Regions from separate parts of the Neobacillus sp. GCM10027624 genome, predicted to be linked through region 1. Evidence: riboswitches for the same ligand, from Rfam matches in the RefSeq annotation. Region 1 holds a riboswitch; each other region holds the start of a gene.
The links. A riboswitch is a leader RNA that binds a small molecule or an ion and turns the genes downstream of it on or off. The one in region 1 is predicted to bind cyclic di-GMP.
Positions count from the first base shown of each region.

Region 2: it holds a riboswitch for cyclic di-GMP, as region 1 does, so the genes downstream of both, ACFQZ9_RS22725 (anti-repressor SinI family protein) here and ACFQZ9_RS30010 (anti-repressor SinI family protein) in region 1, are expected to answer to the same signal.
Region 3: it holds a riboswitch for cyclic di-GMP, as region 1 does, so the genes downstream of both, ACFQZ9_RS08975 (hypothetical protein) here and ACFQZ9_RS30010 (anti-repressor SinI family protein) in region 1, are expected to answer to the same signal.

Region 1 is NZ_JBHTHD010000033.1:86,881-96,902, forward strand. Features, by position in the region: gene guaA (glutamine-hydrolyzing GMP synthase) at 1-704, opposite strand, end outside; gene ACFQZ9_RS29980 (Lrp/AsnC family transcriptional regulator) at 978-1,394, shown strand; gene ACFQZ9_RS29985 (disulfide oxidoreductase) at 1,452-1,868, opposite strand; gene ACFQZ9_RS29990 (DsbA family protein) at 1,873-2,583, opposite strand; gene ACFQZ9_RS29995 (DODA-type extradiol aromatic ring-opening family dioxygenase) at 2,718-3,485, opposite strand; gene ACFQZ9_RS30000 (winged helix-turn-helix transcriptional regulator) at 3,610-3,933, shown strand; gene ACFQZ9_RS30005 (lactonase family protein) at 4,035-5,096, shown strand; gene ACFQZ9_RS30010 (anti-repressor SinI family protein) at 5,191-5,310, opposite strand; cyclic di-GMP riboswitch class I at 5,343-5,426, opposite strand; gene ACFQZ9_RS30015 (DUF421 domain-containing protein) at 5,631-6,332, shown strand; gene ACFQZ9_RS30020 (metallophosphoesterase) at 6,541-7,407, shown strand; gene ACFQZ9_RS30025 (class I SAM-dependent methyltransferase) at 7,604-8,401, opposite strand; gene ACFQZ9_RS30030 (nucleotidyltransferase family protein) at 8,448-9,524, opposite strand; gene ACFQZ9_RS30035 (ABC transporter ATP-binding protein) at 9,540-10,022, opposite strand, start outside.
Region 2 is NZ_JBHTHD010000013.1:340,407-350,428, forward strand. Features, by position in the region: gene ACFQZ9_RS22690 (sigma-54 interaction domain-containing protein) at 1-996, opposite strand, end outside; gene hutH (histidine ammonia-lyase) at 1,394-2,905, shown strand; gene ACFQZ9_RS22700 (hypothetical protein) at 2,939-3,097, opposite strand; gene ACFQZ9_RS22705 (DnaJ family domain-containing protein) at 3,232-3,606, shown strand; gene ACFQZ9_RS22710 (LysR family transcriptional regulator) at 3,793-4,680, opposite strand; gene ACFQZ9_RS22715 (YeiH family protein) at 4,806-5,867, shown strand; gene ACFQZ9_RS22720 (carbohydrate kinase family protein) at 6,319-7,290, shown strand; cyclic di-GMP riboswitch class I at 7,562-7,651, shown strand; gene ACFQZ9_RS22725 (anti-repressor SinI family protein) at 7,683-7,832, shown strand; gene ACFQZ9_RS22730 (helix-turn-helix domain-containing protein) at 7,909-8,232, opposite strand; gene map (type I methionyl aminopeptidase) at 8,448-9,197, shown strand; gene ACFQZ9_RS22740 (DUF1128 domain-containing protein) at 9,222-9,446, opposite strand; gene ACFQZ9_RS22745 (YtxH domain-containing protein) at 9,649-10,008, shown strand.
Region 3 is NZ_JBHTHD010000003.1:810,733-820,754, reverse strand. Features, by position in the region: gene ACFQZ9_RS09000 (DMT family transporter) at 1-211, shown strand, start outside; partial or broken gene ACFQZ9_RS08995 (catalase) at 277-868, opposite strand; gene hpaB (4-hydroxyphenylacetate 3-hydroxylase family protein) at 955-2,388, shown strand; gene ACFQZ9_RS08985 (cold-shock protein) at 2,565-2,765, opposite strand; gene ACFQZ9_RS08980 (Cof-type HAD-IIB family hydrolase) at 2,882-3,637, opposite strand; cyclic di-GMP riboswitch class I at 3,860-3,944, shown strand; gene ACFQZ9_RS08975 (hypothetical protein) at 3,971-4,819, shown strand; gene ACFQZ9_RS08970 (iron-sulfur cluster assembly accessory protein) at 4,885-5,190, opposite strand; gene qoxA (cytochrome c oxidase subunit II) at 5,556-6,578, shown strand; gene qoxB (heme-copper oxidase family protein) at 6,568-8,547, shown strand; gene qoxC (cytochrome aa3 quinol oxidase subunit III) at 8,537-9,142, shown strand; gene qoxD (cytochrome aa3 quinol oxidase subunit IV) at 9,144-9,440, shown strand; gene pssA (CDP-alcohol phosphatidyltransferase family protein) at 9,476-9,967, opposite strand.

The DNA of each region.
Region 1 (10,022 bases):
GTAACGGAAGAATCCACACCGCCGCTAAGCGCACAAATCACTTTTTTATCTCCCACTGTCTCGCGGATTTTTTCCAATTCCCCTTCAATAAAGTTTTCCATGTTCCAACCTTCTGTACATCTACACACATCGAACACGAAATTTTTCAATAAGTCGTTTCCGTATTCAGAGTGAAGCACTTCCGGGTGGAATTGTACCCCATAAAATTTACGGTCTTCATTGCTCATTGCCGCAATCGGGCACGAATCGCTCGTTGCATCTGTAACAAAGCTTACCGGCAAGTCGGTTACTAAATCGCCATGGCTCATCCATACCACTTGTTTATCAGGAAGGCCGTTGTAAAGCTGGGACTCGTTTTCTACTTTCAATACCGCTTTTCCATACTCGCGGAGCTCAGCCCGTTCTACCTTACCGCCAAAATGGTGGGCCATAAGCTGCATTCCATAACAAATACCAAATACAGGCAATCCTAAATCGAAAATTGCCGGATCGCAATTGAATGCTTTATCTTCATATATGCTGTTTGGACCGCCAGAAAAAATAATTCCTTTGGGATTCATCTTCTTAATTTCTTCCGCTGTAATCGTATGCGGATGCAATTCGCTGTATACGCCGAAATCGCGGATACGGCGTGCAATAAGCTGGTTATATTGGCTTCCAAAGTCTAAAACAATAATAAAATCATGTTTCTTCAAATTAATCACTCCTGCATTAAGTCTGTTGCACGTGCAGCTTCATATCCCTTTTTCATCTATTTAATCTAATAGAAGCAAGAATTTCTTCTTGCTTACCGTTTCGTTCACCTTGACTTCTATAAAGGTTTATTTTCTCTAATCCCCTATGCTATAACTAAATATAGTTGCTGAACAAGTTTGTGAAAAAGGATATATTTAAGTATAGAGACTAGTCCTAATAAGCAGAATAAGTTGGCGAAACAGTTTATGGCCTTTAGCTTTCACGATGAAAGGATTTTAATTATGATTGATCATATAGATCTTAAGATACTGTCGTTACTAAAAGAAAACTCAAGAATGCAATGGAAGGATATAGGTCAAGAAATACATATGACTGGGCAGTCTGTAGGAAACCGTATTCGGAGATTAGAGGATATGGGCATCATTGAACAATATACGATTTCAACAAATAAGGAGAAACTCGGACAGCCTGTAACTGCATTTATTACTGTTTTTGTAAAGTCAGAGAATCACACAGCATTTCATTCGTTTTTCAATACGGAAGAGGCAATTACCGAGGTACACCGAATTAGCGGAGAGGGCTGCTATTTGTTGACTGCTCACTTCGCCTCGAATAAGGAAATGGAGCTACTTCTTGAACGCCTCTTAAAACATGGTAACTATCGTGTCAATTTATCGATCGGAAAATTAAAGTCCTAAAACCACTTATTTACTTTTGGAAATTTCCCCATATATTTTTATGACAAAAAAAAGAGACTAAATTGTCTCTTTTTTGCTTTCTCGAGCAAGAAATGCGAGGCTTATCGTAATAATGGTAAACGCAACAAACGCCAGCATTGGAATGGTTATGAAACCAAGCCAGTTGAGATAATCCTTTGAACAAGGAACACCAGAAGTGCACATTTCAAACTGCTGCAGGTACGGGATTTTTTGCAGCACCGTATGATATCCAGAAATAATCATCCCGATGATAGATAACGGTAAAACATACCGATAGATGGCCAAATCATTTCGATAGCCGGCGATTCCAAGAATAATCACTAATGGGTACATGAAAATTCTTTGATACCAGCACAGTGTGCATGGGATAAAATGACGGACTTCACTAAAGTACAAGCTTCCAAGTGTGGCGATAATCGCAGCAACCCAAGCAAATAGTATGGATTTATTCATTTACCTATTTCCCCTTTGCTGCTTTATCAACCATATCCTTCAAATCATCAAGTGTTTTCCCTTGGAACATCTTTCCGTCCACAAAAATCGTTGGAGTACCTGTTACACCAAGTTTTGTAACATAATCCATATCCTTTTGCCACGCAGCATCTGCCTTTTTGGCATCAAAATAAGCAACGACCTTTTTGACCTCATCTTCTTTCGCTACTTCTTTTAGTGTATTCGCCAAAAATTTCTTGTCATAAACATCCATTTTTTCATATTTAGGATCTTCCGGTTGCTTTTTATAAAGAAGGTCATGGAATTTCCAAAAAGTATCATTCCCAAGTTCGTGATAGACTGCTTCAGCAAATTTAGCCGCACGTGTGGAGTCTACATTAATGAAGGAATCATTGAAGAAATACAGTTTAGCCTTACCAGTATCCACTAACTCTTTTTGAATAACTGGGATCACACCGTCAGCAAAGTTTTTACAATTTGGGCATTTATAATCGCCAAATTCAATAATGGATACAGGCGCTGAACTTTTCCCAAGGAATGGCTGGCCAGAATAATCAATCGCGACATCCGACTTAGACGCTGGCTTTTCTACCTTTTTATTATGATTTCCTAGAAAAATAAAGCCAAGAATACAAACCGCTATTAAGCCGATCATCCAAAAGGTGAACTTAGATGAACTCCCCTGTTGTTTCGTATTTTTTTTGTTATTTGCCATAAAATTTAAACTCCTCATTTATTCTCTAAGATAGGTTTAATTGTACTAAACCTGTCCACTAATGTGAAACAAAAGGACACACCTTCACAAAATGTTAATATTACAGCAAAAAATGCCATTGAAAAATGGCACTTTTAAAATTTCATACAAAGATAACTTAGCGTTCCAAATTCATAATCGTGGTAGATTGGTTGTGCCTGTTCCATACCGTTTCCGCTGCCCATCGCAATGAAAAATGGAACAAAGTGTTCCGGCCTTGGTACAGCAGCCTTGGCATTCGGTGCTAGTTTTTCATATTGGAATAGGCTGGCCAAATCTTGCTTTTTAATTTTTTCCAAAAGCCAGTCGTCAAAGGCGACTGCCCACGGTTCCGGTTCTTTTTGTCCCCAATGAACGATTCGCAAATTGTGGACTGTTACACCACTTCCAATAACAAGAATCTCTTCTTGCCCAAGCCCTTTTAATGCCTCGCCGATTTTGTATTGCGCATCCATTGGTAGAAAGGGATGAACAGAGACTTGAATGACAGGAATATCCGCATTTGGATACATTTTTGATAACATTGTCCATGAACCATGATCTAACCCTCTCTTCGTATCCAGATTAGAAGGAATTCCTGCTTGTGCTAATCGTTCTTTTAAAGATTGTGCGAGTTTAGTGGAACCTTTTGCGGGATATTTAATTTCATAAAGTTCCGGTGGAAATCCATAGAAATCATAGATGGTTTCATACGATTCATCTAAAGAAGAAATGGTTAATGTTTCAGCTTCCCAGTGAGCAGTAAAAATGACAATCGCTTTTGGATGATATTGCTGCCCAAGTTTTTCTAAAAATCTTGTATAATTGTTATCTTCAATCGCTAACATCGGTGAACCATGCGCTAAAAATAAAGATGGAAGCATTACTTTCACTCCTTTACTTACTTTATGTAACTAACTATAATAACGTAATGAATTTACGTCAAGTAATTAAATTGATTGTTTACAATCACCATATGTATAATAAAGAGCATAGAGGTGAATAAGTATGAATCCATCAACATTGTGCCCTAAATTTGAGCAGGCTATGAAATTACTGAGCCAGCGTTGGACTGGCTTTATTATTTATCAACTATTATTAGGCCCACAGAGGTTTTGTACAATCGAATCCTCCCTTCCCATCAGTGGACGGCTTTTATCAGAACGATTAAAGGACCTAGAGCATGAAGGGATTGTGAAAAGAGAAGTTTTTCCTGAAACACCGGTGCGAATTGAGTATTCTTTAACAGAAAAAGGAATGGCGATGGAGCCGATCATAAGAGAAATTGAGAAGTGGTCAGGGGAATGGGTTAAGACCGATGAAGAAGCATGAGTTTCCATGCTTTTTTAATTTGCCTTTCGAGTGCGAAAATAAATAAACCTTCCTAACTATGGTAAAATAAAACGGAAAATCATACTCAAGGAGCGGAGAAAATGAATTCAAACAGCGAATACACCGGATACATCGGTACCTATACAAAAGGCGACAGCAAAGGAATTTACACATTTAAATTAGATACAGAAAATGCAAAAATAATCAATATTAAAGCAGTTGCTGAATTGGGCAACCCTACTTACCTTAACATTAGTCAGGATAATCGATATTTATATGCTGTTATAAAAAAAGGTGAAGAAGGCGGTGTGGCATCGTATTCGATTGACAGTGAATCTGGGGAACTTACTCAAATGAATACCCAATCATCTCCCGGTTCGTCTCCTTGCCATGTTAGCATGGACAGCAAAAATCAATATTTATTTAGTGCAAACTATCATAAAGGAACCGTTGAATCTTATTTACTTGACTCTGAAACAGGTTACATTCAGTCACCTGCTTCCGTTATACAACATGAAGGTTCTGGTCCAGATCCTAGACAAGAAAAAGCTCATACACATTTTGCAGGAGTCACACCTGATGAAAAATATATCGTAGTGGTTGAATTAGGAACTGACTTACTTCTTACATATTTAGTAGGTCCTGATGGAAAATTAACGGAGGTTAGTCGTTTATCTACCCCTGCAGGAAGCGGTCCAAGACATATTACTTTCCATCCAAACGGAAAATTTGCTTATGTGATGACAGAGTTTAGTTCAGAGGTCATTTTCCTAACTTATCACCCTGAAGATGGTCATTTTACAGCTAACCAATTTATTTCTACACTTCCTGACGATTTTAAGGAAAACAATCAAGGCAGTGCTATCCATATTTCGGCTGACGGACGTTTTGTTTATGCCGGGAATCGCGGGCATAATAGTATTGCTGTGTTTAGTGTGGACGAGGTCACAGGTGAGTTAAGTTTTGTCGAACGAGTTTCCTCTGAAGGAGATTGGCCAAGAGATTTTTCGATTGACCCAACCGGCCGATATATAGTTGGATCTAACCAGGAATCAGGCAATCTCGTGCTTTATAGACGAGACGTTGAAACCGGAAAACTGACATTGATAGAGAAAGATATCGAAGTTCCTTATCCTGTTTGTGTGAAATTTTTGCATTATTAAATGAATCGAAAACGACTTCTCTTTTAAGGTTAAAAAACAATATTAGACCTACTTGAAATTTTGAGTAGGTCTTTTTTAATTTTAAAAAAAGACCTCAGGAAGTTTTTAGAAATTCTTTTATTTCTTCGACAGATATTCCTAAATTTCGTGCTTGAAGAATCAGGTCTAACCACTCTTTATCTAGTTCTTTTTCGTCAATCATCGGAGCTTCCATTGTTCTATCTTTCCTCCTAAAATATAAGTATTTTAGGCAACTCAGCCGTCATAGTATATTACCTTAGACCTGTAGCTTTGCGTCCCACCCTTTCGAGAGGTTTGCCTTTTTCTAATTGTACTGTAATCTCTATGAAAATATTACCATAAAAGTTCACTATACCGAACAAATTTGTTTCCAAAAATTTCGACAAAATTTTAATGCGTTAAAATTTTACAAACCAAAAGTTCAGTCCGATTTAGGAACAAAATATAATAGATGATTTTTTCATCGTGAGGCCATAATAAATAAAAAAGTTCTATTTATTAGAGGTGTCTTAGTTGAATTTTTTACATGGACAGGAATCGTTAACGGTCATGGAATGGAGTTTAAGAGCAACGATTACTTTCTTTTTTATGCTCTTTTCCGCAAAATTTATGGGCAGCCGTGCCATTTCCCAGTTAAGATTATTAGATTTTATCATCGCATTAATGTTGGGAAATATCATTGCTCATCCATTATCAGATCATACTATAGGGATGAAGGGTTCAATAATCTCCACTATAATTATCGTTGTCTTATATATGATTTGTATTTCTTTAACCTTAAAATGGCCCCGTTTTCGGAGGTTTATGGACCCAGTCCCCTTCCCTCTGATAAAGGATGGAACAATCCTATATCAGGGACTATCAAAGGCGAGAATTACAGTTGATTACTTATTGGCCGAATTAAGAAAAGAAAAAGTGGAGGATGTTAAAAAGGTAGCATTGGCTCTATGGGAAGCGGATGGACAAATGTCTATTTTTCTAAATCCTCAATACGAACCACTTACACCCTCGGACTGCCAAATGAAAACAGAACCGTTTGATTTGCCGAAAACGATTATTACGGAAGGAAAGATTCAGTTTCTTGTTTTGCAGCAAATGAACAAAGATGAAAAGTGGTTAATAGACAGAATAAAATCCGTGTATAATGCTGAGGTAGGTAATATATTATTAGCTACAATAGATAGCAAGGAGAATTTAAAAGTATTCTTTTATTAATCGTTCTTGTCATCATAATCATTTTTTCAATCTTATTGGGATAATTCTCCTATATATACTACAATTTATAACACTGGCCCACCCTGCCTTTCCCGTAATGCCATAGGTGTTTTTTCACTGTAGTAGTTGAGTTAGAATTGTATTTCACTTATAATGTTCTTTATAAGGAACATTAAGTTTCCGTTCTGTTTTCAATAAAGGAGTACCAATGACTAAATTACAATCAAATCAGAATACGATGAATCGCCGCACCTTTTTAAAAAAATCTGGAAAAATATATATAGGCATACTAGCTGCAGGAATCATGATGGGAACCTACTCATTTAAGGTAGAACGTTTTTGGTATCAAGTTAAAGAAGTAAAGTTGAAAATTAAAAATCTTCCTAAAGCATTTGAAGGCTGGCGAATTGTTCAATTTAGTGATGTTCATTTAGGTTTTCACTATGATATAGAAGATTTTCAACCTGTTATTAAAATGATTAATCGTTTAAAACCAGATATTGTTTTCTTTACGGGGGACCTGGTCCAAATTGGTAATTATCAACCTGAAGTGGCAATTCCTTTACTCCAATCGTTAAAAGGACTTCGCGGAGGAAAATGGGCCGTCATTGGGAACCATGATTTTTATACGAAAAACCAAGTGATTAACGTTCTACAAAATTCTCAATTTAATGTATTGGATAATAGTCACAACTTTATTGAGGTGGATGGGCAGCGCTTATATATTGCGGGAATTGATGATCTTATGTATGGTAATCCAAACATCGAAAAAGCAGTGGAAGGATTAACTGCTCAGGATTGTGTGCTCCTGCTTGCTCATGAACCCGACATAGCTGATGAAAGTATTAAGTACCCCATAAGCGCCCAGTTTTCCGGCCATTCCCATGGGGGCCAAATCCGCTTGCCTTTTTATGGTCCAATCATAAAACAGGTTCTTGCCCGAAAATATTCAGATGGCTTATATAAGGTTGGAGAAAATAAAATGCCTTTGTATGTAAATCGAGGGATTGGTACGACTAAACTTGCGGTTCGTTTTTTTTGCAGACCCGAGATTACTATATTTCATTTAACTTAAAGTTATTTTTTAATAAAGACGGAAGATTAATTCAGTGTGCAAGTATATTTTAATTCTGAATCCATCGGGCAATTTTCCAGCAATGGTTTCGTTTTAAAGATATTTAAAATATGATAAAAAAACCCCTTTACAGTTATGTAAAATTTGTAAAGGGGTTTCTTGTGTATCGTTTATAATATTATATTCCGCCCGAAATTTATCTTTTCTGTTTTTTATAAATGCTTTTTGGAAAGAATGGATTTTTTATTAAATTACTATTTTTATCAAATAGAAGACATGAACTCCCTTGAGTATAGTGACCTAATGCGGTATATTTTGAAGCTATCGCAGTATCCTTAAACGAATACTGAGTGAAATGAATGATTAGCAAACCTTCAGGTTTAATCAATTGATCTAGTTCAAGAATCTGTTCTTCGAACTTTTCAAAAGGGTAGATTTTTTTTAAACTTCTAATTCCTTTTTCTTCAATGTAATGGGGCTTTCGTTGTAAAACAGCCATGCAGAAAATCGCATCGTATGGTCCATGTTTTTGGATTTCATTAGGTTCAGAATGAACAAATGTAATTTTATCATCAATTGAAAGGTTTCTACATATTTTAAGGCTTCGCTTATTAATTTCTGCACCAACAATATGCGCCTCAGGGAAATATTTTCGAAGGGTTAAAACCTCTTCCCCTGTTGAGCATCCATACGAAAGAATCCGTAGATTTTGCTTTCCATCCAAATAATTTTGACAAGCTGAAAAAATAACTGGGTACCGATCCATATAGGTGTAGGGTGTAGTTTGATGAACATTTTTAGAGTTCGTCAGCTGCATAAACACAATTGAGCGAAACTCTTTATCAAACCAAAAACGCCTTATAGTGTTAGCTGAATTCCTAAGAAAATAGAGGCTTGAAACTCCAAATTTTATGATTGGTCTTCTAGAAGAACGATGTTCTTTAAGCATATTCTTCACATTACCAAAAATTTGAATACCTAATTTAGTATTCATAACCGTTATCCCCTTTAACTATTTAAAAATTATGATATATTCTTTCCTAGTTGGAAACGAAGATTTTGATTATACTTTTGAGTCTGTTTTTGTATAAAGACCAATACGTTTTATTACCTATGAAATGATCATATATTTGTACTTCGAGATCATATTTGGAAGGAAAAATCAAATGAAAAAGTTCAATTAAACTATGAATAGTAGTATCGTAACTAAAAAGCTGGTAATCAAAAAAATCAAGATATTTTTTTAGGCCCTTGGCATTGCGATACTTCCATAATGGAAAATCCCTTTTATAATCAAACGGTTTAATCTCTTCCAAAAACGGAAACTCCAAATACAGTATAGATAAGGTTCTAATCATTCTTTTATATGTTTGATGCGCTTTTGCAAGCTTCAGTATTTCCACTAAATCCAATTCATCGTTATATTTGCAAAGAACTTGTATTAAATCTAAGAAATACTTCATCGTATCTAAATTATGTCTCCAGCCATGTAGACAAATCATGTAAAAGGTATGGTTAGGAGTTAATTCCTTAATATGCTTATAGCCCTCAACTGTTTTGGCATGCTTCCATATATCATTAATTTGAAACCTTGAAGTATTCTGTTTCACAAGGCTCCAATGCAATTCTATTACTAAGGGCATGGTAGAGTGTGGCAATACTTTACTAAAACTGCAATGAAAATGGCCGGGTATCGGCGCTCCTTCTACCGTAAACCCCAGCAAATTGACAACTTCTATTGCTTTTTCAAGATCCTCCATCCTTATTAACAAATCAATATCAGATGTTGCTCTTGCCCCTAAATGCCCGAAAACCTTTTCAGCAAAATGAATCCCTTTTAAGGGAATGACATCCATCCCCTGCTGTTCAAACCGCTGAAGGAGTTCATTTTGTTGGCTTTTTATAAATAGATTTTGGAATAACGCTTTTTCATAGTTTTTATGTAAAATTGATTGAAAAAATTCCGGAGTTTGCTCTATTTTTCTTTCCTCTTTAAGTAAATAATATACTTGAGAAGCAATCCCATCTTCTTTAATATCCTTCAAAACACGATGATAGAAGAAATCATCTTCAGGTAATGGTTTTCGCTCATAAACGGCTCTTATTAACTCAATCACAGAACCACCTCCTTTTTACGATTTTGACAAAAGGGACAATGAAGTTGATTTATTAAATGAAGTTTCATTTAAATTACGATATAGCCCTCTCTGTCTGATTAATTCTTCATGTGTACCTTGTTGGACAATCCGACCATGGTCTATTACTAAAATAAGGTCCGCATTTTGGATGGTAGTCAGTCGGTGAGCAATTACAATGGTGGTTCTTCCTTCCATTAATTGGTCAAGAGCTTCTTTTACATAGTATTCGGTTTCTCCGTCCAAAGCAGATGTCGCTTCATCCAATAATAGAATAGGTGCATCTTTTAAAATAGCCCGGGCAATGGCAATCCGCTGTTTCTGGCCACCTGATAATTTAATTCCATTTTCACCAATTTCCGTATCATATCCCTTTGGCAATGAAAGGATAAAGTCATGAATTTCAGCATGAATGGCCGCTTCCACCATTTCTTTTTCAGTAATTTTTGGACGGGCAATTAAAAGATTTTCACGAACGGT
Region 2 (10,022 bases), on a different contig from region 1:
TGTAAAGACTCCTTCATGGTATCCGAATAATTCGGCTTCTAAAAGGCCAGAAGGAATCGTTGAACAATTGACAGTTACAAAAGGTCCAGTGTTTTTTGAACCGCCATAATGGATCGCATTGGCCAGCATCTCTTTTCCCGTACCAGGTTCCCCGGTTAACAGAACAGGAATATCAGCAGAGGCAACTTTTTGTGCAATTTGTAATGCTTGTTGAATTTCTGAACTAACTCCTATGATTGAATCAAAAGGCTTTTCTTGATCAATTAGCGAAGGAAGCGATGAGTCAAGTTCCTCGTTTAATCGAACGAATCCGGTAATATCGCGCTCGATCGCAATACCCCCAATAATGGTATTATTCTTTATAATAGGAGAAGCATTTATCAGTACGTGAGTATCGTTATTGGGGCGATGATAGGCGCCGCGAACAGTCCGCCCCTCATTTAATATATGGTGTAATATAAGGGATTCCGCTTTAAAATGTTCTCCAATCTTTTGCCCAAGGATATTCTCGCGCTTAATTTTATACGTCCTCTCAGCTACAGAATTCCAACAAATAACAGTTCCTTCCTGATCTACAGCTGTGACTGCATCATTAATTGTTTCGGCCAATGTATAAAAGTAAGCGGATAATCTCTTATTTTCCCCTTCAAGTTGCTGAAACCAATGGTTAGCAGTCACAATCCCGATAATATCTTCTTTATCCTTATCCTTAATCAGAACTGGCCGTCTCCAATCTGTTGTTGATGTAGAAAGTTCATTGATAGTAAAAACTTTGGAAGGGAGCCAATTTACCTTTTCAATCCAGTTGATTACAGGAAGCGAATCCTCATTTAAGGCTATAAGGTTGTATTCACTATTTGAGATTGCGTAGTAGGTTTCACCGGAAACAACAACAAAATCATGCTCTAAAAGTTCGTTTTTTATATGTATCAAAGATGTATGCGGCCCAACTAAAGTAAAGGAGTTATTTAATTGCATCTGCCCAATATTGAACATAATAAACCCCTTTCATTATATACCTTTTTTAAATGTATCATGTTTTCTACAGTATTATCTACTAAAAGAATAATAAAACAAATGTGTTTAAATTAATAATGAACAGTCTAGAACCCTGATCATCTTTCATTTATTATTGTGCTAAAGTGTTATCGTGCTAAAATTCAGAAAATTTCATTGACAGTAAGGGCTTGATTCACATAAAATAATTATCATAGGAATAGGAATATTTATATTTTTTTAAAAGGAGAATGAGACATATGAGACGGTTTATACATCCAATAATAAAAATTAAATATTCCATTATGATTATTAAAGAGGCTGGACTCCTAAACTAAGTAAACAGGAATCCAGCCTCTTTCTTTATTATACTAAAGTGGTAGAGGAGAGATAATAAATGATTACATTAACTGGGCAAGGTTTAACTTTAAAAGAAATGAAAGAAGTATTATATGGTGGTCAAAAGGTCCAAGCATCAGATAAAAGCATGGAAGCAGTAAAAAAGAGCAGGGAAGCAGTAGATCGAATTGTTTCAGAAGGAAGAGTGATTTACGGAATTACAACTGGATTCGGTAAATTTAGTGATGTATTAATCGATCAGAACGATGTTCAAGACCTGCAGTTAAACTTGATCCGTTCTCATGCTTGCGGCGTCGGCGAACCATTTCCTGTGGATGTAGCAAAAGCAATGGTACTTCTTCGTGCCAATGCACTGTTAAAGGGTTTTTCTGGCGTCCGTCCAGTGGTAATTGAAACATTATTAAATCTTGTGAATCATGATATTGTACCTGTTATTCCGCAGCAAGGTTCACTTGGTGCAAGTGGAGATTTAGCACCACTTTCCCACCTAGCATTAGCACTTGTTGGTGAGGGAGAGGTATTCTACCAAGGAAATCGTATGGATTCTTTAACAGCGTTCCAAATCGAAGGAATTCAGCCAATTACATTAGAGGCAAAAGAAGGATTAGGAATTATCAATGGAACACAGGCGATGACTGCAATGGGCGTTGTCGGCTACTTAGAAGCAGAACAGCTTGCGTTTGAAAGTGAGCTTATTTCTTCCATGACGATTGAAGGATTAAATGGAATTATTGATGCATTTGATGAAGACATTCATGTTGCACGCGGTTACCAGCAGCAAATTGATACAGCAGCAAGAATCCGCAGTTATTTAAGTGACAGCTTATTGACTACACAACAAGGCGAGCTTCGCGTGCAGGATGCTTATTCACTTCGTTGTATCCCACAGGTTCATGGAGCTTCATGGCAGGCACTTGATTATGTAAAAGAAAAATTAGAAATTGAAATGAATGCGGCAACAGATAATCCATTAATTTTTGATGATGGTGAGAAAGTTATCTCTGGAGGTAATTTCCATGGCCAGCCGATTGCGTTTGCAATGGACTTTATGAAAATTGCCGTTGCGGAAATGGCTAATATTTCAGAACGACGCATTGAACGGTTAATCAATCCACAATTAAATGATCTGCCGCCTTTCTTAAGCCCAGAGCCAGGTCTACAATCTGGTGCGATGATTATGCAATATGTGGCAGCAGCGCTTGTTTCTGAAAATAAAACATTGGCACACCCAGCAAGTGTCGATTCGATCCCATCTTCTGCGAACCAAGAGGATCATGTAAGTATGGGAACCATTGGCTCAAGACATGCACATCAAATTATTCAAAATGCAAGAAGAGTTCTTGCGATTGAATTAATTTGTGCAATGCAGGCTGTGGAATACCGTGGTGTGGATAAAATGGCTACACAAACAAGAAGACTTTACGAAAAGGGAAGAGAAATTGTTCCTTCTATTAAAAAAGACCGTATCTTCTCGAAGGATATTGAAAAAGCTGCAGAAGGTCTAAAAAAGTTGGATTTTGCTGAATTAACACAACCGGTTGTGTTGTAATCAAAAAAAGCGTGAGGTGCTCCTCACGCTTTTTTACTCTTCCTCTTCGACTCTATTTTTGAATGCTTCTTGGGTGACGATTAGTTCTTCATCTTCAATGACTTCTCTAGTATGTTTTTCCGTCAGGCTGTTTTTTGGAAAATCGCCTGGGTGGTTTTTCTTTTTATGATTAAAATGTTCTCCACGTGCCAAACTCAACACTCCTTTCGTTTACGCTTGTAGCATTCCCCCAATGAGGATAAAAAATTACATTTAAGCTAATAGGCATATAAATGGATAGTTGATATACTTTACATAGTAGGTAAGGTAAAAAGGGGGGTTAAAACTTGGATCTATTTCATATTGTCTCAGAAGAACGGATTAAAAAAGCATATGAAGATGGGGAGTTTGAAAATCTTCCTGGGATGGGCAAGCCGCTTCCTCTCGATGACCTCGCAGGAGTTCCAAAGGAATTGCGCATGGCTTATAAGTTGTTAAAAAATGCTGGGTATACCGAAGAGGAAAGTCATTTGCGCAGGGAAATGACGACAATTGAGGATTTAATGAAAAAATGTGATGACCCGGCAGAGCGGGAAGGACTTAGAAGAAAGCTAAATGAAAAGCTTCTGCGTTTCAATCAAATGATGTCCAAACGAGGCGTTAAAACGAATTCCTCTTTTTTTAAAAACTATGAACATAAGGTGCACAATAAGTTGAAATAACCCTCTTACAGATGCGTTGGAAGGACAAATTACTAAAAAGTATGAGTAAAAGTGTCCTTCTAGAGCAGTTAAAAAGACAAAATCACGTAGAAACCTGAGAAAGTGTCCTTCTAGAGCAGTTAGAAAGACAAAATCACGTAGAAACCGAGAAAGTTTCCTTCCAAACTCCTATTCAGACGAAACGAATTAGAATTCCGACAAATACTCCCTCACAATTTCAATAAATGTCTTTAAGGCTTTTGTTTGATAGGCGGACTGAGTAATCAACGAAAAATTCCGTTTGAAAGGCAGACCCTCAATATGAATGATCCGGATGTAACTATGGACAATCTCTTTTTCAATAGCCCAGCGTGACAATAGACTGATCCCCAGACCTGCCTCCACGGATTCTTTTATCACCTGAGTACTTCCAAATTCCATAATTTTTTTGGGCGTAAAGTTATGCAAGCGAAAAAAGTTTTCCGCAGCCTCCCGTGTACCGGAACCTTCCTCCCTTAAAATCCATGTTTCATCCACCAAATCAGAAATTCGTTTTTCACCAAGTTTGGATAAAAGATGATGAGTGGGCGAAGCAACAACCACCATTTTATCTTCAGAAATGACTTCTGAACTTAAATGATCATCCTTCAAAAAACCCTCGATAATTCCTATATCCAATTGATGCATTCTTACCAGCTCAATCACTTCCTTTGTATTTTGAATCTTGATTGATGGACGAATTAAGGGATATTGCCACTGCATTCTTGAAATAATATGTGGCAGAATATATTCACCAAATGTATAGCTCGCACCAATCGAAATCTGCCCGCTTGCCTTATTGGTCAGATCATCGACTAATGATTGCATTTTTGTGTAAAGTGCCAAAATTTCTTTTGCATGATGATAAACAATTTCCCCTGCCTTATTGAGGCGCACATATTTATTACTCCTTTCAAGCAGTCTCGCGCCGACAGATTCCTCTAAAGTTCTGATATATTGACTGACCGCAGGCTGTGTCATATGCAGATCTTCTGCAGCTTTAGAAAAATTCTCCTTTTCCACAACCTTTATAAATACCTCTAAATGTTGATCCATCCGATTACCCTCGCTTCGGTTCCTTATGTATATGAATTTACTTATCATCCCTATTATATATCTTTATTTTCCTTATACATGAACCAGGAGTATTCTAAAATTAGAAATTAAATGAGGTGATAAAAATGGGGAACCTAAATGCTAAAGTTTTATCTATCACTGAACAGGACGGACTTCAGCAAAAAAATCTGGAACCTAAGCCTTCCGTTGGTTTATGGTTAGGTGGAATTGCCTTTACGATTGTTGTTGCAGCACTTGGCTATGCTTTATCAAAAGTCCCTGGTTTTGATCATGTTGGTCCGCTGGCTTGTGCAATCGTTATTGCGATAATCTACCGGCAATTTTTTGGATATCCAGAAAAATTGCGCACCGGTATTCAATTTTCTGCGAAACGTTTTTTGCGGTTTGCTATAATATTGTACGGTTTAAAACTAAATATTGATATTGTACTGCATCAAGGGCTTGGACTACTTGCACGCGATGTGGGTGTTATTACTTTTGCTATAGTATTAACCGTTTGGCTCGGAAAATTATTGAAAGCAGAATCATCCCTTTCTCTTCTCTTGGGGGTTGGTACTGGAGTATGCGGGGCAGCAGCCATTGCAGCCGTTTCACCCATTATCAAAGCAAAGGATGAAGATACCGCGATAGGAGTAGGGATTATCGCGCTAGTCGGAACGATATTTTCCATCACTTATACCATCCTAAGACCTTTTCTTCCATTATCGGCGATTGAATATGGAATTTGGAGCGGTACCAGCCTTCACGAAATTGCTCATGTCGCTTTGGCAGGAGCTCCTGCTGGTCCTGATGGCTTAGCGATTGCCCTACTGGCGAAATTAGGTAGAGTATTGCTGCTTGTTCCATTATCTTTTATTTTAATGTTTTGGGTAAAACGGAAAAATACAGCGAATACAGGGGATACGAAAATTGAATTTCCATGGTTTTTAATTGGTTTTATTATAATGAGTTTGCTTGGAAGCTATGTTTTCGGCAAGTCGATTCCAGTTTCAAAAGCAGCGTTAGACGGGGTCGCAACGGCTACTACCTTTATTTTGACTTCTGCCATGGTCGGTCTCGGTTTAAATGTCAGCCTGCGGGATCTTCGGACAAAAGCTGCCCGCCCGCTAATCGCAATGCTGATTACATCTGTGGTACTGTCAATCGTAACCTTTTTTATCTCGTAAAAAAAGCTGGCTTTGGTGAATTCTATTGACTAGACTTCACTCATCGCCAGCTTTTTGTTTCGGATTACTAGGTTTACACATACGATCAAGAAGAAAACCAAAGAACACAATAAAACCAATGGGAATGGAGTAATTCAATACATGAAGAAGAGTCATCTTCTCTTATACCTCCTATATTTTTTGTAATATTCGGAATATTTATATATTATTTACATTATATGCTAAATGTCACGATTTAGACAAATTTTCTGGTCTAAAAAAATTTTTAAAAAATTATGACCGAATGAGGCCTTGATTTATTCACTTTTCAAGGAAAACGTTTGCGCAAAATACAGAGAAATACAATTTTATCCAAAGGTTTTTATTAGGTGTGTATCGTACTAGTTATAGAGGAGAGGATTTTTGTCGAATTCTAATTCTTAGTTGCCTGTCCAGAGGAGTGTTTGAAACCATGAATGTTCTTTGTATTGGCGGAGCCAATATAGATCGCAAAATACAAACGATAAATCACCTTACCTTTAAAACATCGAACCCTGCAAAGAGTACGATGTCCTGTGGCGGAGTAGCAAGAAATATTGCTGAAAACCTTGGGCGTCTCGGTCTTAATAGTTCCTTACTTGGTTATGTAGGAGATGACCCTGAAGGAAAGTGGCTTCGTAAAACAACAGGAGAATATGTGGATGTAAGCCTTTTGGAGGCCCTGCCGGGAAAGTCAACGGGTACCTATACAGCTGTCCTTGATGAAGAAGGTGAAATGGCAATCGCGTTGGCTGATATGGCTATATATGATCATACGGAAGAGGACTTTATTGAAAAAAAATGGCCCCAAGACCGGCCTGACATCGTCTTACTCGATACAAATCTACCTGCAGTAATCCTTGAGCTCGTTATCCAACATTGCAGGAGTGAAAATATTCCTATTTGCATTGCTACAGTTTCAGTATCAAAATCTGAAAAATTACCGCGTTCGCTTGAAGGAATTACATGGCTCGTTGCAAATGAAAAAGAGGCAGAAGTATTGTCCGATATTACAATAAGGACCGAGGGGGACTTTTTTAAGGCGGCTGTGGAAATTCTAAACAAGGGCGTTAAAAAGGTCGTGATCAGTAGAGGAGATAAGGGATTAATTTATTTTACCAAAGACGGGGAAGCTGGAGCATTGGTTGCCCCTGAGGTGCCGGTTACGGACGTAACAGGTGCGGGTGATTCACTTATTGCTGGAATTATATATGGGAATTTAAAGGGTTTAAATACAGAGGACTCGTGCAAAATAGGTCTTTCTTGTTCTTATTTAACCATTCGGTCGAAAGAAACCGTAAATCCAGAACTAAACAATCAAAACCTAACGGATTCATTTCAACGATATTTCTGCAGGGGACCCGGGCAAAAAGGATTTAAATCTATTATTGCATTTCAAAGATAAGGAAAAAGGAGGGAATTCGACAAAAATTCCCTCCTTTTTCTTCGAAAATATGGATTCTTTGTGTAAGAATGAAGTGTTTCTTAATGGTTTGGCAGTTTTTTGTCAAAAATTTAGTTAATTTGTGGCAAAAAGTAATGTGAAAATTATAAAAAACTGACAAAATCTAACACCCTACTAAAAAAGAACTATTTATAATAAACATATCTAAAAGGATTAAGTATTTAGTCCTGAGTAATAAATAATGAATTTTTTGTTATTTTATAACCATACAATCAGAAAAAGGCAAACCTTTTGAAAAAGAGGGACGCAAAGCCGAGGATCTAAGGTAAGAGCATCTTGCTATGATGGCCGGGTTGCCTGGAATACGATATGTATTTTAGGGGTGAGTTTAGTTGGGAAACACAGAAGGTATAGTGGAAGTAATGGATGAAGAATGGATTACTCTAATACTCGAAGCAAAAAAACTGGGAATTGACAAGGAAACAGTTCGAACATTTCTAAATCAAAATGATGTGAAGGAGCAGTTGGCTGAGCAATGTTAAGTTACATACAAAAAAGGCATTCCTAAAAAGATGAATAATCCTTTTGGGAATGCTTTCTTTTTTTTAAAAATTAATACTACTTATTTTGGTCAGCCCGCCACTTGTTAAATTCAAGAAAATCACGGAATTGTTGTTTGGATACTCCTGAATTCATTGCTTCTTTTACAATCTTCATCCACTCGCTGTCCAATTCCTCTTGATCAATTCGTTCATGGATTAAATAATCAACAGGGACATTTAAGACTGCCGAAATTTTTTCGAGAAATTGAATAGAAGGATTTGTTTGTAAGTTTCTTTCTAGGGAACTCAAATAAGACTTTGCGACTCCCGCCTGTTCAGCAAGTTCGGAAAGGGACATTTTCTTTTCTAAACGCAGTTTTTTTACTCGTTCTCCAATCATGGCATCTCACACACCTAATAAAGATAATCTATATTATAATATTACCAAAAGGGAGATAAAAGTTCCATATTACGAACGGCGTATTTTTTACAATATACGCTCGGAGTTAACAAAGAATTAATGAATTCTTAAATCACTTCTTTGAAAAAAAGCTTGGATAGAGATAAGATGTTTTTAGAGTGGATATTGAAAAATATAAAAAGGCAGGGAAAACAATGATTGTCTTAAAATCACAAAGAGAAATTGAAGCAATGAAGAAAGCGGGAGAAATTCTTGCTTCATGCCATAAAGAAATCGCTAAATTAATTAAACCAGGTATTACGACTTGGGAAATTGAAGAATTTGTTGATGAATTTTTACGAAAAAATAACGCATCACCGGAGCAAAAGGGTTATAAAGGGTATGAATTTGCCACATGCGCAAGTATTAATGATGAAATCTGTCATGGATTCCCAAGAAAAGAACCCTTGAAAGACGGGGATATTGTCACGATCGATATGGTGGTCAATTATAATGGGGCATTGGCCGATTCAGCATGGTCCTATGCTGTTGGCAGTGTTTCTCCTGAAACGGACCACTTATTAAGGGTAACAAAAGAGGCACTGTATAAAGGAATTGAACAGTCTGTTCCAGGAAATCGAATTGGTGATATCGGACACGCAATTCAAAAATATGTTGAAAGTGAAGGACTATCGGTTGTACGGGATTTCATTGGACATGGAATTGGAACTGTAATTCATGAGAAACCGGATGTTCCACATTACGGCCTTCCGGGAAAAGGACCGCGCATTAAAGAAGGAATGGTGTTCACGATTGAACCAATGGTGAATATCGGTATGTACCATACAAAAATGGATTTGAATGGCTGGACGGCAAGAACCGTTGATGGAACTTATTCCGCCCAATATGAACATACCATTGCGATTACGAAGGATGGTCCAATCATTTTGACAGAACAAAAATAAAAAGCAAACCCTAGGGTCTGCTTTTTATTTTTTTCGAAGGTTTCCAAGTTCTTCAACAAGAGCTTGCATTTCATTTGGACTGAAGGAATTTTTCTTCATGACCAAATCATAAATTTCTTTTAGATCTTCGTACATTTCTTCATCGAAATGAGTTGGTTTTATGGCGCCCAAGTTTAAAACCTTTAATTTTTCTTTAATTTGTTCAATCATGTATTCGACATTTTCGGTCGATTTTTCTGCTAAATTCATCCCGGACACCCTCTCTGAATTTTTATCCTCATCTTTTCATTATAATGGGTAGATGTCAATAAAAATAGTGTTTTGTTCTTTTACAAAAGGGGAATGTTTATGAAAGAATATTAAATATTACCATTTAAACTTGCATAGGGAATGGGCTTATCGCAAAATGGGAGTTAAGATGATAAATTGTAGCAAAGAAGGAGAGTTTAAAGTGACAAAGAGGAATCAATTTTGGAAAGGAATGCTTTATGGAGCATTAGCGGGTGGTGTAATCAGCCTTTTAGATAGAGATACCAGGGAAGTAATGAAGGAAAATGTTCTAAAGGTATCCAACAAGGGGCTCTATATAGTAAAACATCCGCGGGAGGTTGCTGGACAAATAAAAGAAACAGCAATCAGAATCAAAGAAACGGTAGAGGAAGTGAGTGAGGATATTTCCTATATCACTGAGAAAGTGGAAGAACTTCGTGAACTCACCCCGAAAGTAACCGATATGGTAAAGGAAACAAAAGATGCCTTTGCCGATCATGAAGACTCAGACTTTATGGATGCCGTCATTAAAGAAGATTAAAATCATGAAGGAGG
Region 3 (10,022 bases), on a different contig from region 1:
TCAAAAAATCGGTGCAACCAGTTCAGGGATCTTTTTAAACTTTAACCCTATTTTTACATCCATCCTTGCCTTTTTCTTTTTAGGCGAAAGAATGTCTTGGTCAGAATTTGGCGGCAGTGTCATTGTTATTGCTGGATGTTTCCTATTTTCTTGGTTAAGGTCAGATATGAACGGGAACTCTACAAAAGTACATGTTAAATTTGGGTCATAGAAAGAAGGTTGTTCACTGTGAACAACCTTCTTTCTAGTTATACTAGATGACTTGACTCCCTGTGGAATGGCTAAATTTAACCCTTTGGCAATGCGCTGGCCATATTCAGGGCCTGCTTTATAGAAATTCTGGATTACTTTTAGCTTAATATCATCACGTTCAACCGGTTTCATGGCTCCAACAATATTTTCAACAAGGCGGGTCCGTTCATCTTTCTCCATTAAACGATACAAATCTCCTGCCTGTGTATAATGATCATCATGGTCATAGGCAACGCTTGCCGCGTTTCCAGATACAGGGAAAGGAGTTTGCTTAGCTTCCGGGACTTCTTTCGGACCTCCAAAACTATTTGGTTCATAGTAAACAGATCCGCCGCCGTTCCCATCGAAACGCATAGCGCCGTCACGTTGATAATTATTTGCTTCTACCCTTGGGCGATTGATAGGTAATAAATTATGGTTTGGACCTACTCGATAACGGCGGGCATCAGAATATGCAAATATCCTGCCTTGCAGCATTTTATCCGGTGAAGCTTCTACACCTAGTACCATATTACCCGGAGAATCCCCCTTCACCTGCAGCATTCACCCATTTAAAGGTATGGCTCCCATAACCATTCAAATGGCGGAGTGTAGCTGGAATTCCCCTGTCCCCCATTTAAATGTGCAAATTTAGACGGATGTACAAACCAAATCAAGCTTTCAACATTTACTGTAAATAAGACTGACAAGAAGGTGTAGATAATGCCTGCAATATCGGGAAAAGAATATATTGATAGAATCAATCATAATCCTGCGGAGATTTGGATTGAGGGTAAACAAGTAAGTGGCAATATTTCTGAACACCCTGCATTTGCTGGTGTCATGAAAAGCCAGGCAAAATTATTTGACCGGCAGCTTACTATGAACAACATGACCTACACATCTCCTACCAGCGGTAATCAGGTTGGTGTTTCCTTCCTTGAACCAAAAACAAAGGAAGATTTGGCCATTAGAAGAGAAATGGTGCAAAATTGGGCGAGAACGAGCGCCGGGATGTTGGGACGATCACCGGATTATATGAATACAGCAGTGATGGCTTTTGCTGCTGCTGCAGCTATTTTTTCGGATTCCTCAAAACTATTTGATCAAAACCTGCGGAAGTTATATGAAGATGCACGAGAAAGAGATTTGACCTTTACTCATACGTTTATAAATCCACAAGTCAATCGTTCTCAAGCCTATACAGAGGACTCACAAAATATCATCTCGGCCAAAACCGTAAGGCAAAATGAAGATGGTATTTTTATAAAAGGTGCACGACTTTTAGCAACACAAGGCGGAATTACTGACGAAATTCTCGTGTTTCCGACGCATATGGCTTCAATTAACAAGGATTTTGCCTATGCATTTTCAATTCCAAGCAACACTTCTGGACTTAGGTTCCTTTGCCGTGAGTCCTTCCGGTACAAGGATAGTCAATTTGACCATCCTCTCGGCTCTCGGTTTGATGAGATCGATACGATCGTTGTTTTTGATGATGTTTTCGTTCCTTGGGAACGTGTCTTTTGCTACCAGAATCCGGAGTCTTCCTATAGAATTTTTTCCGAAAGCAGTTTTTATTCATTAGTAGGTCATCAAGTAACTGCACGGAGGGTGGTAAAAACCGAATTTATTTTGGGTGTCGCACAGATGCTCGTGGATACGATTAATGTCGGGGAATACCAGCATATCCAGGAAAAAATTAGTGAGATCATTGTTGGACTAGAGACGATAAAAGCCTTGCTGTTGGCCTCCGAAATGAATGCGAAACTTGATCAATGGGGAACGATGGCTCCTGATTTCTCCCCATTAGGTACAGCAATTATTAGCTATTCGCGTCTTTATCCTAGGCTTTGTGAAATTTTACAGCAAATCGGAGCTAGCGGACTCGTTTCGATTCCAGGTGAAGCGGATTTTTCGTCAGAAATAAAGGGGGATCTTGACCAGTATTTGCAGGCTGCAAATGCCAATGCATTTGATCGTGTTACACTTTTTCGCCTAGCTTGGGATATTAGCATGAGCTCTTTTGGAACAAGACAATCCCTATACGAACGCTATTTTTTCGGGGATCCTGTTAAAATGGCCAGTAATGTATATCAAACCTACCACCGGGAACATTCGATCAGTTTCGTGAAGGAATTTTTAAAAAATCACTAAAACATAAAGAAAACTCGCCGATTAGCGAGCCCCTAAGGGCGAAGACAGAGGCGTAGTTGCACTTATACTTTTTCCCTAAAAATTGCTTCTACGTCGAGTTTCTTCTTCGCAGCAATTTTATAATTTCTTAAAGTACAAAAAACAAACTCCACTAAATGGAGTTTGTTTTATCATTTTTATGCCTTATGCACATTTACAGCTTGTGGACCGCGTTGTCCATTTTCGATATCAAAGGTAACTTCTTGACCCTCGTCTAATGTTTTGTACCCTTCGCCTTGAATAGCAGAAAAGTGAACAAATACATCATCCCCACCATCACGCTCAATAAATCCAAACCCTTTTTCACTGTTAAACCATTTTACTTTACCATGTTCCATTTCTTTTGTAGCCTCCTAGCATTTAGCCAATACATGTTTTGCAAAAATATACTTGCTAAAATAGCTTTTCCCAAAAAAATTATTTTTAAACCCTAATTATCAATTTTGAATAAATTTTATTTTCCCAGTGCCCATTTTCGAATGGCTTTTGCCACTCCATCTTCATTGTTGACTGAGGTAACCCATTCAGCAGTTTTTTTCACGATTTCCTGCGCATTCCCCATCGCCACGCCAAAACCCGCTTCTTTAATCATCGCTATATCATTTAAACTGTCCCCGCAAGCCATGACATTCTCCATATCAATTCCAAGACGTTCACAAACAATTTTTAATCCCTTGGCCTTATTTATACCAAGCGGATTGACTTCAATATTCTTAAGCGTTGAGTTGCTCAGCTCAAATTCACCTTTGGATTGAAGCTCTTTTTTAATGATTTCTCGAATTTCATCATCATCAATATCAAATCCAAATTTTAACCACTCAAAGCTATGTAGGTCCTCCGGCATATCATTAAACCAGTTTCGTTCCGTGCTGATTGCCCAAAACTTCGTATTATGATGCTTTGACAATTCCCACATCCATTGGATTAGGTCAGCCTTCATTAGATTTCTTTCGACTAATTCGCGCTTATCGTCCCAGATCTCACTCCCATTTACAGTTACAAGAAAGGATGTGAGTTCAAGTGAATCTGCATGCTCCCTGCATGTTCTTAAGGAACGTCCCGTACTTAGGACAACATAGATTCCCTTTTCCTGCGCATCTTTTATAGCCTCACGGTTTCCCACTGAAACTTCTCCCTTGTCATTTAAAAGGGTTCCATCCATATCAAGGGCAATAAGTTTGATATTAGGTTTATTTATGAGATTATCCATTTATATACTCCCTTCTCTCTTTACCGTTTAGAGTAACATCTTCTTCATGTCATTATCAAAAAATGAGCTCCTCAGTTTTACATATATAATTATTTTTAGCTTACAAAATCCGATGCTGCCTTTCTCAATAAATATTTGCAAATTTACTGAAGAGCAGATTTACTTTTTAAAAAAAAGTCATTATATTTATCTTATTCGTTGTACATATTTTCTTCAAATTTGCAACGATAAAGGCAAGCCTATGGAAACATAGGTACGCAAAACTAGAGGGGCTAAGGTGGGAGAACTACGCCAGCCAGTTGCCGAAAAATTATTAGGTGAAGGAGAAAATGTATGAAGAACACGAACAAATTATTAGTTAGCGGTCTTGCGCTGTCACTTGTGTTATCACAAGGTGTTTCAGCAGTGGCTGCGAAAGGAACTACCCACAAAAAGAGCTCGCAAAAAGTGGACAAGAATAAAAATGGCATGGATGACAAATGGGAAAAAAAATATAAACTCTCGGGTAAAAATCTTGCCAAACAGGATAAAGATAAAGATGGTTTATCTAATTTAATAGAATACAAGTTAAAATTAAATCCAACTTCAAAGGATACAGATAAAGATAAGATTCCTGATAGCTTAGAAGATTCGGATAAAGATCAATTAAGCAACCAAGCAGAAATTAATTTAGGTACAAACCCTGCTGACGCTGATTCGGATAATGATAAAGTAAAAGATGGTGCAGAAAAAGATAAAAGCGGAGTGAAATTTGCCAATAAAATTGAGGATTTGGAATTGAAAATTGTAACTTCAAAGAAATCTATTCAATTTGACTATGAATTAAAGGGTAAAAAATTTACTGTCAATATTGATAAAAAATCTCTACCTAAAGGCCAGGTTGTTTCGCTTATAAAACAATTGGAACATTCTAAAAATCTAACGCAAGAGGAAACGCTTAAAACTATTCAATCAAGATTAGGATTAAAAGTTGGCGATCATCTTGAAGGCAGCGTAAAACTATTAAATGGAACTTCTTTTGAACTAGTGAAGGATTTCACTGAAGTCAGTGGAAATCAAGGAACTGGCAAGAACGATGAATTAAAAGATAACGATAGTCATCATGGTCAAAATGGCGACCATGATGATAACGATAATGATAATGGTGACCATGATGGCAATCATGAAGGTGATGATAACTAAAAATAATAAACACCCCGTGATCAAATCGCGGGGTGTTTTTATCATTGTTGTTTATTTAACTATTATTAATGGTGATGGTGATGATCGCCTTTTGATGGATTGGTAATTAACCATTCTTCTTTTGGCACCTGGAAAAATTGAATCCAGATACCGTCCAAATATTCATCGCCTTTTTCAAGAATAAAATCAATATCCTTATCTGTTTTTACTACCTCATCCTTTTCAGTTGGTGTATCCAGCATTAAATCATAATGAGCATGATCCCCATGCATATGGGTAACAAATACACGAAACAACTTCCCTTGTGCCTCTTCTTGTTCCAACATTTTTTTCAACGCTTTTGCTGCATTTCGATTAATTTTGACTTTCACTTTTATTCTCCTATTCCAAAATAATTTAATTTTATTATCCCATTTTTAAATAAAAATAGACACCTTTTATCCATATTTCCCCTCAAAATCCGCCACTTTCTACCCAAGTGTCAAAAACTTTAACAAATTTGTCACAAATATTTTCAAAAACCTATACAAACATCACAGACAACTTGCTAAGATGACTTTAAGAAGAATTACTCTAAATTAACAAAAATTAACAACCCGAGTAAAGGGACCATGAAATGGTAAGTCAAATCACAATATTTGAAGATTAGTAGGGTTGGATCTTGTGCAATATTGTGAATGAATTCACACATTTATTTGTGAAAATATGAACAACTTTATTGAAAGGAGCGTAAAAAATGTTTAAAAAGGGTTATTTGATTCCCCTATTAGCTTTTTTACCGGTATTATTTTTAAGCGGCTGTGAGCCAAATATGGTTGTTTTTCAACCTAAGGGGCCTGCAGCAAGAGAAATTTTAGGCCTGATTAACTGGTCACTGATTTTCATGGCACTTGTTGTAATTGTTGTAATTGGCTTGTTTGTGTTTATTGTGTGGAAGTACCGCGCAACAGATAAAAATAAAGATTACGAGCCACCAGAGGAACATGGCAGTACAAAACTTGAAATCACCTGGACTGTCATCCCGATTCTGATTGTTATTGCGCTAACCATTCCGACGGTTAAATCAATTTATAATCTTGAAAAAGTTCCGAAAGGCTATGAAAATAAAAAGCCAATCACCATCAATGTTACTTCCGCAGATTGGAAATGGATCTTTAGTTATCCGGATCAAGGAATTGAAACGGTGAACTATTTGAACGTTCCAGTTGGTACCCCAATTAAATTTAAGCTTACCTCTGCGGGTACGATGAACTCTTTTTGGATTCCTGCTTTAGGCGGTCAAAAATATACTATGGCAAAAATGGAAACTCAACTTTACCTTGTAGCTGATCAACCTGGTGAATATATCGGTAAAAACACAAACTTTAATGGAAAAGGCTATGCGGGAATGGAATTTACTGTGGAAGCCCAATCACCGCAGAAGTTTAACAAATGGGTGAAGGATGTAAAGAACACTGCACCAAAATTATCGGAAAAGAAATATGTTGAACTATTAAAACCATCAAACTTAGGCCGTCAAACCTTTTCAAACACGCACCTAGCCTATGTTGATCACGGTGATATGCATTCGAAAACCTACACATTCCCTGAATTGTACAGAAATCACGACTACCCAGGGAAAATTTTTAAAGAACCTGATAACCATGAAATGCACATGGAGGGTCAGGCAGAAGGAAAGTCAATGGATATGAATGATATGGATATGAAGGACATGGACATGAGTGGAAATTCCAATGGAGGTGACCATAGTGGACATTAAGTGGGATAAGTTTTTTATTACCGGAGACCCTCTAATCTTAGGCTCGCAAGTTGCCATTGCTTTAACCATGATTGGTATTGTTGTAGGTGTAACCTATTTTAAAAAATGGAAATGGCTGTGGCAGGAATGGTTCACAACTGTTGATCATAAACGGATTGGGATTATGTATATTCTTGTCGGAGTACTCATGTTTTTCCGCGGTGGAATTGACGGGTTATTAATGAAAGCCCAAACCGCTACCCCAGATGGAAAAATTCTTGATGCACAGCACTATAATGAAATTTTCACAACACACGGCGTCATAATGATTCTCTTCATGGCTATGCCGTTCTTAATCGGATTAATGAACGTGGTTGTTCCTTTGCAAATTGGTGCACGAGACGTTGCCTTTCCGCAATTGAATGCATTAAGTTTTTGGTTAACTTTTGCCGGAGCAATGCTGTTTAATATTTCGTTTGTTATTGGTGGTTCTCCGGATGCAGGTTGGACTGCTTACTTCCCTCTTGCAGGAAAAGAATTTACTCCTGGTATTGGGAATAACTTTTATGCCGTTGCCATCCAGATTGCCGGGATTGGTACATTAATGACGGGGATCAACTTTATCGTCACAGTTTTAAAAATGAGAGCTCCTGGTATGACGTTAATGAAAATGCCAATGTTTACTTGGACATCTTTCATCGCATCCGTAATTATTTGGGCTTCCTTCCCTATTTTCACTGTTGCTCTTGCATTAATGACATTTGACCGGATTTTCGGAACGCACTTCTTTACCGTTTCTGGTGACGGAAACCCAATGATGTGGGCGAACCTGTTCTGGTTATGGGGTCACCCAGAAGTATATATTGTTGTTCTTCCAGCGTTTGGAATGTTTTCAGAGGTTATTTCAACCTTCTCTCGTAAAATGCTGTATGGTTATAAATCGATGGTTTTCTCGATTGTTGGTATCGCCCTTTTAAGTATGCTCGTTTGGGTCCATCATTTCTTTACAATGGGAGCAGGGCCTGCAGTTAACTCGATTTTCTCGATTACAACGATGATGATTGCTATCCCTACCGGAGTTAAAATGTTTAACTGGCTGTTTACAATGCGTAAAGGACGCATTCAATTTACAACAGCGATGCTTTGGGCATTAGCTTTCGTCCCTTGCTTTCTGATCGGAGGCGTAACCGGGGTTATGCTTGCAATGGGTGCAGCAGATTATCAATACCATAATACACTGTTCCTAGTAGCGCATTTCCACTATGTATTAATTCCAGGTGTAGTATTTGCAGTATTCGCCGGACTTTACTACTGGTGGCCAAAAATGTTCGGTCATATGCTGAACGAAAAGCTTGGAAAACTTCATTTCTGGTTCTTTGTAATTGGTTTTAATATGACCTTTATGCCAATGTTCTTCCTTGGATTAGACGGTGCCGTCAGACGTGCTTACACGTACTCTGCGGAAACAGGCTTTGGACCATTGATGCTCGTTTCTGCGATTGGTGCAGGAATTCTTGCAATCGGCTTTGGTTTCTTATGTTATAACATTTATTGGAGCGCTCGCTATGCAGACCGCAATATTTCAAGCGATCCATGGGATGCACGTACACTCGAATGGGCTACATCTTCCCCTGTTCAATTCTATAATTTTGCAAAACTACCTGAAGTGAAATCAATTGATGCCTTCTGGTACATGAAGAAACACAATGAAGGTCTAGAGTTAAAAGAAGATGACTTGGAAGAAATTCATATGCCAAACAATTCAGGTCTTCCAATTGTGATGGCAGTAGTCATGGGAATCGCAGGATTCTTCCTTATCTTTGAATGGAAAATTGCCGCACTTGTTGCATTATTAGGCATTTTCGCCTGCTTGATTTTCCGTTCATTCGATTACAAGGATGGCTTCCATGTACCGGTAGATGAAATTAAAAAGACGGAAAAAGCATGGAGAGACCTCCAAAAAGGAGTGAAGAAAAATCATGTCAGCTAATGTAAACACTGCTCTACCGCTTGAATATCAAACAGAACAAAGCCGAATGAATATTTTTGGCTTCTGGATTTTCTTAGGTGCGGAAATCATTCTATTTGCAACACTCTTTGCAACCTATGCAGTACTTGACCACCGTTATGCCGGTGGTCCTACCCCACACGAACTTTTTGAAATTAAAGGGGTTATGATCGAAACCATCCTGCTCCTAACCAGTAGTTTTACGTGCGGCTTAGCCATTTATGAAATGCACCGTGGTAATAAAAAAGGTCTATTAACCTGGATGATTATTACTTTATTACTGGGTGCCGGCTTTGTTGGGATGGAAATTGAAGAATTTATCGCCTACGTTCATGAAGGTGCTACAATGCAAACTAGTGCATTCCTATCAGGATTCTTTGTCCTATTAGGTACACATGGATTGCACGTAAGCATGGGAATTGGCTGGGCTGTCATGGTAATGATTCAAATTGCGAAAAAAGGCTTGACTCCAGTAACAGCCCGTAAGGCTTTTATTATCGGTCTATACTGGCACTTCCTTGATGTTGTTTGGATTTTCATCTTCACATTTGTGTATTTAAAAGGGATGGTGGCTTAAGATGGAGAAACATTCACATGGTACACCACTAACACAAGTATTAGGATTTGTTTTTTCATTAGTTTTAACTTTTGCTGCTCTCTTTGTAGCTTTAAAAACAGGTTTATCTTTCAATGCCATTATGTGGATTATCGGCACGCTCGCTATCATTCAAGCCGGTCTGCAGCTGTTTATGTTCATGCACTTAAGAGATGGTGAAGACAGTGCAGCGCAAACGATTAACGTGATTTATGGTGTTTTTATTGCTGTCGTAACCGTTGCCGGATCCATTTGGGTTATGTCATTTGGTGGAATGTAAAATTATAAAAAACCTAGTCTACAGACTAGGTTTTTTTATAATTTCTTTACTTTAATCGGACTTACCATTAAAACAGCCAAAAGAATGGTGATCCATGCATTACTATAGGTAAACAATCCCATTCCGGCTAGTGGCAGGCCTGCAGCTGGAATCGGCAGGCCCTTAAAATACCCAATGGTCGGATTTACACTAAACCTTGCCAACCTTAATGCACCCATGGTTGGAAAAAGAATAAAAGCCAAAGAAGTTAAAATGGATGGTGCTGCGATCGAATGAAATATAAGCGCCGGAGCAACCCCAAAGCTAACAATATCCGCCAGTGAATCCAAGACTACACCAAGTTCACTGTTCACCTTTAACTTTCTGGCAACCCGTCCATCGAAGAGATCAAAAACAGCTGATAGGAAAATAAAAATTGAGGCGCCTCCTATAAATCCACTCATATTAAAGGTGATTGAAAAAACACCGCATAATAGATTTCCGATTGTAAACAAATTAGGCACGGCTTTGACAAGATGATTAACCAACTTCCCTCCCCCTTCATTAAGCAATACTCCTCTTCTGTAGCCTTATCATTCGTTT